Piscinibacter sp. HJYY11: one gene and its partner. Each later gene encodes a partner of the first gene's protein in a complex. Links are inferred from orthologs where the notes say so. Each region holds a gene or a part of one and is shown on either strand. Other genes may lie near its edges.

Region 1 (4,022 bases):
GCACGGCCAGCTCGGGCACGCCCGGCGGCGCGAAGACCTTGCCGCTGTACTCGTCGGCCGAGCGGATGTCGACGAGCTTCGCCTTGCTCTTGCCTTCGGCCGCCGCCACGGCATCGGCCAGGCGGGCTCGCAGGTTGTCGTTCACCTTGCTCACCTTGTAGGAGGTGGCGGCGACTTCCGGCGCGCGGGTGTCGAGCACGCGGTTCTCGGCTTCCCACTTCTTGCGGCCGCCGTCGAGCAGCTTCACGTTGCTCACGTTGTAGATGTCGAACACCCAGGCGCCCCACGCGGCGAACCAGTTGTTGGTGTCGCCGTAGAGCACCACGGTGCTGTCGTTGGCCACGCCGGCCTTGGAGAGCAGCTTCTCGAAGTCGGCCTTGCTCACGATGTCGCGTCGCACGCGGTCGTTGAGGTCGGTGTGCCACGAGAAATTGTGGGCGCCGGGGATGTGGCCCTTCTCGTAGACGCCGGGGTTCACGCTCACCTCGACGATGCGCAGCTTCGGGTTGCGCAGGTTCTTCTCCAGCCACTCGGTCGACACCAGCGGCCCGCTGCCGTCGGCCGGGGTCTGCGCCCACGCCGCCGCGCCGATCAAGGCCGCCGACACGGCGGCCAGCCACTTCTTCCACACCACCATCTCAGTCTCCTGTTGAAAACACAACAGGGTGGACGATAGGGAGGCCGCGCCATGGCGCCAACGAATGTTGGCGCATGTGCTTACTCGGAGTTCACTCGATCGGCGTGAGCTTGGCCACGGACAGCGCCAGCCACTTCATGCCGTGGCGGCCGAAGTTGACCTGCGCGCGCGCGTCGTCGCCGGTGCCTTCGAGTGTGACCAGCACGCCCTCGCCGAACTTGGTGTGGAAGACGCTCTGCCCCGTGCGCAGGCCGTGGCTGCTCCTGGTGACGGGGCCGGCGCTCGGCGCGTTGCGGGCCGGCACGTGGCCCGCGCCGACGATCGAGCCCAGGCCCGAGCCCTTGGACCAGGCCGACTGGTACTCGCGCGCGAAGCCCGAGCCGAAGCCCTGGTTGCGCGGCGTGATCCAGCGCAGGGCGCTCTCGGGCAGCTCGTCGAAGAAGCGGCTCTTGATGTTGTAGCGGGTCTGGCCGTGCAGCATGCGCGTCTGGCTGAAGCTCAGGTACAGGCGCTTGCGGGCCCGCGTGATCGCGACATACATCAGGCGGCGCTCTTCCTCCAGGCTCTTCACGTCCGACAGGCTGTTCTCGTGCGGGAAGAGGCTCTCTTCCAGCCCGGTGATGAAGACGGCGTCGAACTCCAGGCCCTTGGCCGAGTGCACCGTCATGAGCTGGATCGCGTCCTGACCCGCCTGCGCCTGGTTGTCACCGGCTTCGAGCGAGGCGTGGGTGAGGAAGGCGGCGAGCGGCGACATGATCTCGCCCGTCTCGGCATCGGGCGCCATGTCGACGGCGGCGGCTTCGCGCTGCTCGTCGACCGGCAGCGCGACCGCGTCCTTGCCGAAGCCTTCCTGCGTGACGAACGCTTCCGCCGCGTTGACCAGTTCCTCCAGGTTCTCGATGCGGTCCTGGCCTTCCTTGTCGGTCTTGTAGAAATCGATCAGGCCCGAGCTGTGCAGCACGTGCTCGATGATCTCGCGCAGGTTCTTGTCGCGCGTGGCCTCGCGCATGGCGTCGATCAGCGCGACGAAGCCCTGCAGGTTGTGGCCGCCCTTGCCGGGCACCGCCGTCACGCTCTGCGCAAGGCTGCGGCCGCTCTGCCGGGCCACGTCCTGCAGTTGCTCCAGCGTGCGTGCGCCGATGCCGCGGGTGGGGAAGTTGACGACGCGCAGGAAGCTGGTGTCGTCGTTCGCGTTCTCGATCAGGCGCAGGTAGCTCAACGCATGCTTCACCTCGGCGCGCTCGAAGAAGCGCAGGCCGCCATACACCTTGTAGGGCATGCCCGCGTTGAAGAGCGCGCTTTCGATCACCCGGCTCTGCGCGTTGCTGCGGTAGAGCACGGCGATGTTGCTGCGGTCGGTGCCGTCGCGGTGGAGCTGGCGCGCTTCGTCCACCATCCACTGCGCCTCGGAGAAATCGCTCGTCGCCTCGAACACCCGCACCGGCTCGCCAGGGCCGGCTTCGGTGCTCAGGTTCTTGCCCAGGCGGTCGGTGTTGTGCGAGATCAGCTCGTTGGCCGCGTCGAGGATGTTGCCGTAGGAGCGGTAGTTGCGCTCGAGCTTGATGACCTGCTCGACGCCGAACTCGTGCTCGAAGGCGCGCATGTTGCCCACCTGCGCGCCGCGGAAGGCGTAGATGCTCTGGTCGTCGTCGCCCACCGCGAACACCGCCGTCTGCGGCCCGGCGAACATCTTGAGCCAGGCGTACTGCAGGCGGTTGGTGTCCTGGAACTCGTCGACGAGGATGTGGCGGAAGCGCGCGCGGTAGTGCTCGCGCATCGGCGCGTTGTCGCGCATCAGCTCGTAGGTGCGCAAGAGCAGCTCGGCGAAGTCGACCACGCCCTCGCGCTGGCACTGCGCCTCGTAGGCCTCGTAGACCTGCACCAGCACGCGGCTCATCTCGTCGCGCACGTCCACGTCTTTCGGGCGCAGGCCTTCTTCCTTGCTGCCGGCGATGAACCAGGTCACCTGCTTGGGCACGAAGCGCTCTTCATCCAGGTTCATCGCCTTGATGACGCGCTTCACGGCCGAGAGCTGGTCGCTCGAGTCGAGGATCTGGAAACCTTGCGGCAGGTTTGCCAGTTTCCAGTGCGCGCGCAGGAAACGATTGCACAGCCCGTGGAAGGTGCCGACCCACATGCCGCGCACCGGCACCGGGAGCATCGCGCCCAGTCGGGTCAGCATTTCCTTCGCGGCCTTGTTGGTGAAGGTCACCGCCATCACGCCACCGGGCGTGAGCTGGCCGGTCTGGATCAGCCAGGCGATGCGGGTGGTGAGCACGCGCGTCTTGCCCGAGCCTGCACCGGCAAGGATGAGCGCCGGCTTCGCCGGCAGGGTGACGGCCGCGAGCTGCTCCGGGTTCAGGCCGCGCAGCAGGCCTTGATGTTCATGGCCGGAGGGCGCGCCGGTCGCGCCTTCTTCAGGGGCGTCGGGCGAAAAAAGAGGCAGGGAGGCTGTCATCGACACATTCTAGGAAAACACCCCCGGCATGCTTCCTGCCATCACCCTGGTGAGCCATGCCTTCGATGCCCCGTTTCAGACGCCCCTCCCTCGGCCTCGCCCTGCAAGGCGGCGGCGCGCATGGTGCCTTCACCTGGGGCGTGCTCGACCGCCTGCTCGAAGCCGGCGCGTTCCACATCACCGCGATCAGCGGCACCAGCGCCGGCGCGATGAATGCCATTGCCCTGGCCGACGGCTGGCGGCGCGGCGGCGCCGATGGCGCGCGCGATGCGCTGAGCCGCTTCTGGACCGCCATCGGCACCCGGGTGCCCTTCGACCTGCTGACCTCGGGCGACGCCACACGCCCGGGCCTGAACGCCGCCGGCCGCGCGCTGATGCACTGGACGCGCCTGCTCTCGCCCTATCAGCTCAACCCGCTGGGCACCAACCCCTTGCGCGAGGTGCTGCAGGAGCAGATCGATTTCGAGGGCCTGCGCGCCGGCAGCCCGATCGCGCTGCACATCGCCGCCACGCATGCCAACACCGGCCGGCTGCGGCTCTTCGACGAGCGCGAGTTGAGTGTCGACGCCGCCCTCGCCTCGGCCTGCCTGCCCACCCTGCACCACGCGGTGGTGATCGACGGCGAGCCCTACTGGGACGGCGGCTACAGCGCCAACCCGGCCCTGTTTCCGCTGGTGCGCAGCCGCATCGACGAGCTCGTGATCGTGTCGCTCACCCCGCTGCACTACACGCGCACGCCGGTGAGCGCCGACGAGATCCAGGCGCGTGCGCTCGAGTTCGCGTTCAACGCCACCTTCCTGCGCGAGGCCCGCACGCTGGCCGAGGCCTGCGCCGAAGCGCGCAAGTCGACATGGCCCTTCATCGGCGCACTGGAGCGGCGCTTGCGCCGGCTGCACCTGCATCTGATCGACGCCCATGAGGAGCTGG
Region 2 (3,916 bases), 830 kb from region 1 along the record:
GCGACGCCGGGTTGCCGAAATGTTCGCGCAACCACGGAATCATCGCGTCCACCACGCGCTGGTCACACGGCGTGGTCGCGCCGTAGTCCATGTAGATCGGGAAATGCTGGGTCATGTCCATGACGAAAGGCGAAAGAGACGGGTTGACTTACTTGCTCATGGCCCCGCCGAGTGCAAACACCGAATTGGGGGCGGTGATCTTGATCGGCTTGACGACGGGTTGCGTGGAGATGGCGCGCTTGACGGGGTGCTCCTCGATCGAGACGCCCTTGGCCAACTGCTCCTCCACGAGTTTGCGCAGCGAGATGGAGTCGAGGTACTCGATCATCTTGGCGTTGAGGCTGGACCACAGGTCGTGCGTCATGCAACGGCCGGCGTCTTCGCCCATGCAGTTTTCCTTGCCGCCGCAGCCGGTGGCATCGATGGGTTCATCAACGGCAACGATGATGTCGGCGACGGTGATCTCATCGGACTTGCGGCCGAGCGAGTAGCCACCGCCGGGGCCACGGGTGCTTTCCACAAGCTCGTGACGGCGCAACTTGCCGAACAACTGCTCGAGGTAGGACAGAGAAATCTGCTGGCGAGCGCTGATGGCAGCCAGCGCAACGGGGCCGGTGTTCTCGCGCAGCGCGAGATCGATCATGGCGGTAACGGCAAAACGGCCTTTGGTGGTCAGTCGCATGAAATCCTCCTGGTGCCGGTGACAGCACGATTAGTCAATGAAAGCGATCAATGGTGGCTTCACGCTCGCAAGCACCGCCCTCATGGGGCGGGTTAACCCGCGGAATAATCCGACAGGTTTACTCAAGTATATATGAAACCCACTGATTCGGTCGGCATTGGCTAAGGAAGTTCCCCCTCGGTGAGCAGGCTCATTGGCCTGCCTTTCCACCCTGACACTTACTTCGACCCGGCCGGTTCGGGTGACACATTGTCGGCCCCCGGAGCCCCAAATGCTTGCTCTCTTAACGTCGCAAGCTGATCTCGCACCCTTGCAGCTTTCTCGAATTCGAGGTTGCGAGCGTGCTCCAGCATGGTTTTTTCCAGCTGTTTGATGCGTTTTGCGAGATCTTTTTCGGACAAGGCTTCGACGGCCGCGGCCTCCAAGACCCTTTGGGCATCCTTGGTTTTTTCGCTATAGACGCCATCAATCAGGTCCCGCACCTGCTTTTGGATGCTCCGCGGCGTGATGCCCTCGGCCTCGTTGTGGGCCAGCTGCTTGGCGCGGCGCCGCTCGGTCTCGCTGAGCGCGAGCTTCATCGAATCGGTGACCTTGTCCGCGTAGAGGATGGCCTTGCCGTTCAGGTTACGCGCCGCGCGGCCGATGGTCTGGATCAGCGAGCGCTCCGAGCGCAGGAAGCCTTCCTTGTCGGCATCGAGGATGGCCACGAGCGACACCTCGGGGATATCCAGCCCCTCGCGCAGCAGGTTGATGCCTACCAGCACGTCAAAGGCGCCCAGGCGCAGGTCACGCAGGATCTCCACGCGCTCCACCGTATCGATGTCGCTGTGCAGGTAGCGCACCTTGACGCCGTTGTCGTTCAGGTAGTCGGTGAGCTGCTCGGCCATGCGCTTGGTGAGCGTGGTGATGAGCACCCGCTCGTTGACCTTTACGCGCTCGCGGATCTCCTGCAGCACGTCATCGACCTGATGCGTGGCCGGGCGCACCTCGACCACCGGGTCGATCAGGCCGGTGGGCCGCACGAGCTGCTCGACCACCTGGCCGGCGTTCTGCTTCTCGAAGTCGGCCGGTGTGGCCGACACGAACACCACCTGGCGCATCTTCTTCTCGAACTCTTCAAACTTCAGCGGCCGGTTGTCCAGCGCACTCGGCAGGCGGAAGCCGTATTCGACGAGCGTCGTCTTGCGCGCCCGGTCGCCGTTGTACATGCCGCCCAGCTGGCCGATCAGCACGTGTGACTCGTCGAGGAACATCAGCGCGTCTTTCGGCAGATAGTCCACCAGCGTCGACGGCGGCTCGCCGGGCAGAGAGCCCGAAAGGTGCCGCGTGTAGTTCTCGATGCCTTTGCAGTGCCCGATCTCCTGCAGCATCTCCAGGTCGAAGCGCGTGCGTTGCTCGAGCCGCTGTGCCTCGACCAGCTTGCCGGCCTTCACCAGCTCATCGAGCCGCTCGCGCAACTCCTGCTTGATGGTGTCGATGGCCGAGAGCACACGATCACGCGGCGTCACGTAGTGGCTCGACGGATAGACCGTGAAGCGCACGATCTTCTGCTTGATGCGCCCGGTGAGCGGGTCGAAGAGCTGCAGCGTCTCGACCTCATCGTCAAAGAGCTCGATGCGCACCGCCAGCTCCGAGTGCTCGGCCGGAAACACATCGATCGTGTCGCCGCGCACGCGAAACGTGCCGCGCGAAAAATCCTGCTCGTTGCGCGTGTACTGCATGCGGATGAGCTGCGCGATCACGTCACGCTGGCCCATCTTGTCGCCCTTCCTGAGGGTCATCACCATGCGGTGATAGTCGGTCGGGTTGCCGATGCCATAGATCGCAGACACCGTCGCCACGATCACCACGTCGCGCCGCTCCAGCAGGCTCTTCGTCGCGGAAAGGCGCATCTGCTCGATGTGTTCGTTGATCGAGCTGTCCTTCTCGATGAAGAGGTCGCGCTGAGGCACGTAGGCCTCAGGCTGGTAGTAGTCGTAGTAGCTGACGAAGTACTCGACGGCGTTCTTAGGGAAGAACTCGCGGAACTCGCTGTAGAGCTGCGCCGCCAGCGTCTTGTTGGGCGCGAACACGATCGCCGGCCGGCCGAGCCGAGCGATCACGTTGGCCATCGTGAAGGTCTTGCCCGAGCCCGTGACGCCGAGCAGCGTCTGGAAGCTCAGGCCGTCTTGCACGCCCTCGATCAGCTGCTGGATCGCCGCTGGCTGGTCGCCCGATGGTGGGTACGGCTGGAACAGCTGGAACGGCGAATCGGGAAAGCTCACGAACTCGCCCGCCGCGGGTTGCTCGACAACTTCAGACATCTCGGCCATGGCAGATAAAATCTCCGGGTTTCCCCGCGCACGCAGGGCAATCGTTCAGGTTAGCCCAAATCACTCCCCCGCTCTACTGACAAGGACTGTCCCCATGACCTCGCTGTTCTCTGCCGTCGAAATGGCCCCCCGCGACCCCATCCTGGGCCTGAACGAGCAGTTCAACGCCGACCCGAACCCGAACAAGGTGAACCTGGGCGTCGGCGTGTATTTCGACGAGAACGGCAAGCTCCCCCTGCTGAAGTGCGTGGCCCAGGCCGAGAAGCAGATGATGGAAGCACCGACCGCGCGCGGTTACCTGCCCATCGACGGCATCGCCGCGTATGACAAGGCCGTGCAGGGGCTGGTCTTCGGTGCCGACAGCGCCGCCGTGAAAGACGGCCGCGTCGCCACCGTGCAAGGCATTGGCGGCACCGGCGGCCTGAAGATCGGCGCCGACTTCCTGAAGCGCCTCAACCCCAACGCCAAGGTGCTGATCAGCGACCCGAGCTGGGAAAACCACCGCGCACTCTTCACCAACGCCGGCTTCACGGTCGACACCTACCCGTACTACGACGCCGCCAAGAAGGGCGTGAACTTCGACGCCATGCTCGCCGGCCTGAAGGCCGCGCCGGCCGGCACCATCGTCGTGCTGCACGCCTGCTGCCACAACCCGACCGGCTACGACATCACGCCAGCGCAATGGGCGCAGGTCGTCGACGCGGTCAAGGCCGCGAAGCTCGTGCCTTTCCTCGACATGGCCTACCAGGGCTTCGGCGAAGGCATCAAGGAAGACGGCGCCGTCATCGAGCAGTTCATGGCCGCCGGCCTCGACTTCTTCGTGTCCACCTCGTTCTCGAAGAGCTTCTCGCTCTACGGCGAACGTGTCGGCGCGCTGAGCGTGGTGTGCGAAAGCAAGGACGAAGCCGCCCGCGTGCTGAGC

What was found. The genes of interacting proteins can lie anywhere in the genome.
Region 2: the proteins of JI745_RS08480 (region 1) and uvrB are in contact, whole or in part, in a crystal structure (PDB 7EGT), measured with the Thermus thermophilus proteins. The link is inferred for Piscinibacter sp. HJYY11 from one-to-one orthologs. Residues at the interface, in WP_096412145.1 of Thermus thermophilus: His654, Arg656, Phe657, Gln666, Asp668, Glu669, Lys680, Arg681, Leu682, Ser683, Lys685, Tyr686, Ala687; in WP_096411307.1 of Thermus thermophilus: Glu23, Leu25, Arg26, Asp27, Gly28, Glu29, Arg30, Phe31, Arg55, Glu326, Asp327, Phe328, Glu379, Ser382, Gln383, His398, Gly400, Arg401.

What each region holds. Positions count from the first base shown.
Region 1 is NZ_JAERQZ010000001.1:1,870,315-1,874,336, forward strand. The notes cover bases 413-3,480. They hold JI745_RS08480 (UvrD-helicase domain-containing protein), read right to left. Parts: upstream 3,096-3,480; coding sequence 729-3,095; downstream 413-728. Other genes in these bases: JI745_RS08475 (sulfurtransferase), read right to left, coding at 413-637; JI745_RS08485 (patatin-like phospholipase family protein), read left to right, coding at 3,152-3,480. Outside these bases: more of JI745_RS08475, read right to left, coding at 1-412; more of JI745_RS08485, read left to right, coding at 3,481-4,022. UniProt on the Escherichia coli protein: A helicase with DNA-dependent ATPase activity. Unwinds DNA duplexes with 3'-5' polarity. Translocates on single-stranded DNA with 3'-5' polarity. Initiates unwinding more efficiently from a nicked substrate than double-stranded DNA.
Region 2 is NZ_JAERQZ010000001.1:1,044,401-1,048,316, forward strand. The notes cover bases 448-3,409. They hold uvrB (excinuclease ABC subunit UvrB), read right to left. Parts: upstream 2,995-3,409; coding sequence 901-2,994; downstream 448-900. Other genes in these bases: iscR (Fe-S cluster assembly transcriptional regulator IscR), read right to left, coding at 448-682; JI745_RS04755 (amino acid aminotransferase), read left to right, coding at 3,089-3,409. Also shown: JI745_RS04740 (IscS subfamily cysteine desulfurase), read right to left, coding at 1-121; more of iscR, read right to left, coding at 149-447; more of JI745_RS04755, read left to right, coding at 3,410-3,916. UniProt on the Escherichia coli protein: The UvrABC repair system catalyzes the recognition and processing of DNA lesions. A damage recognition complex composed of 2 UvrA and 2 UvrB subunits scans DNA for abnormalities.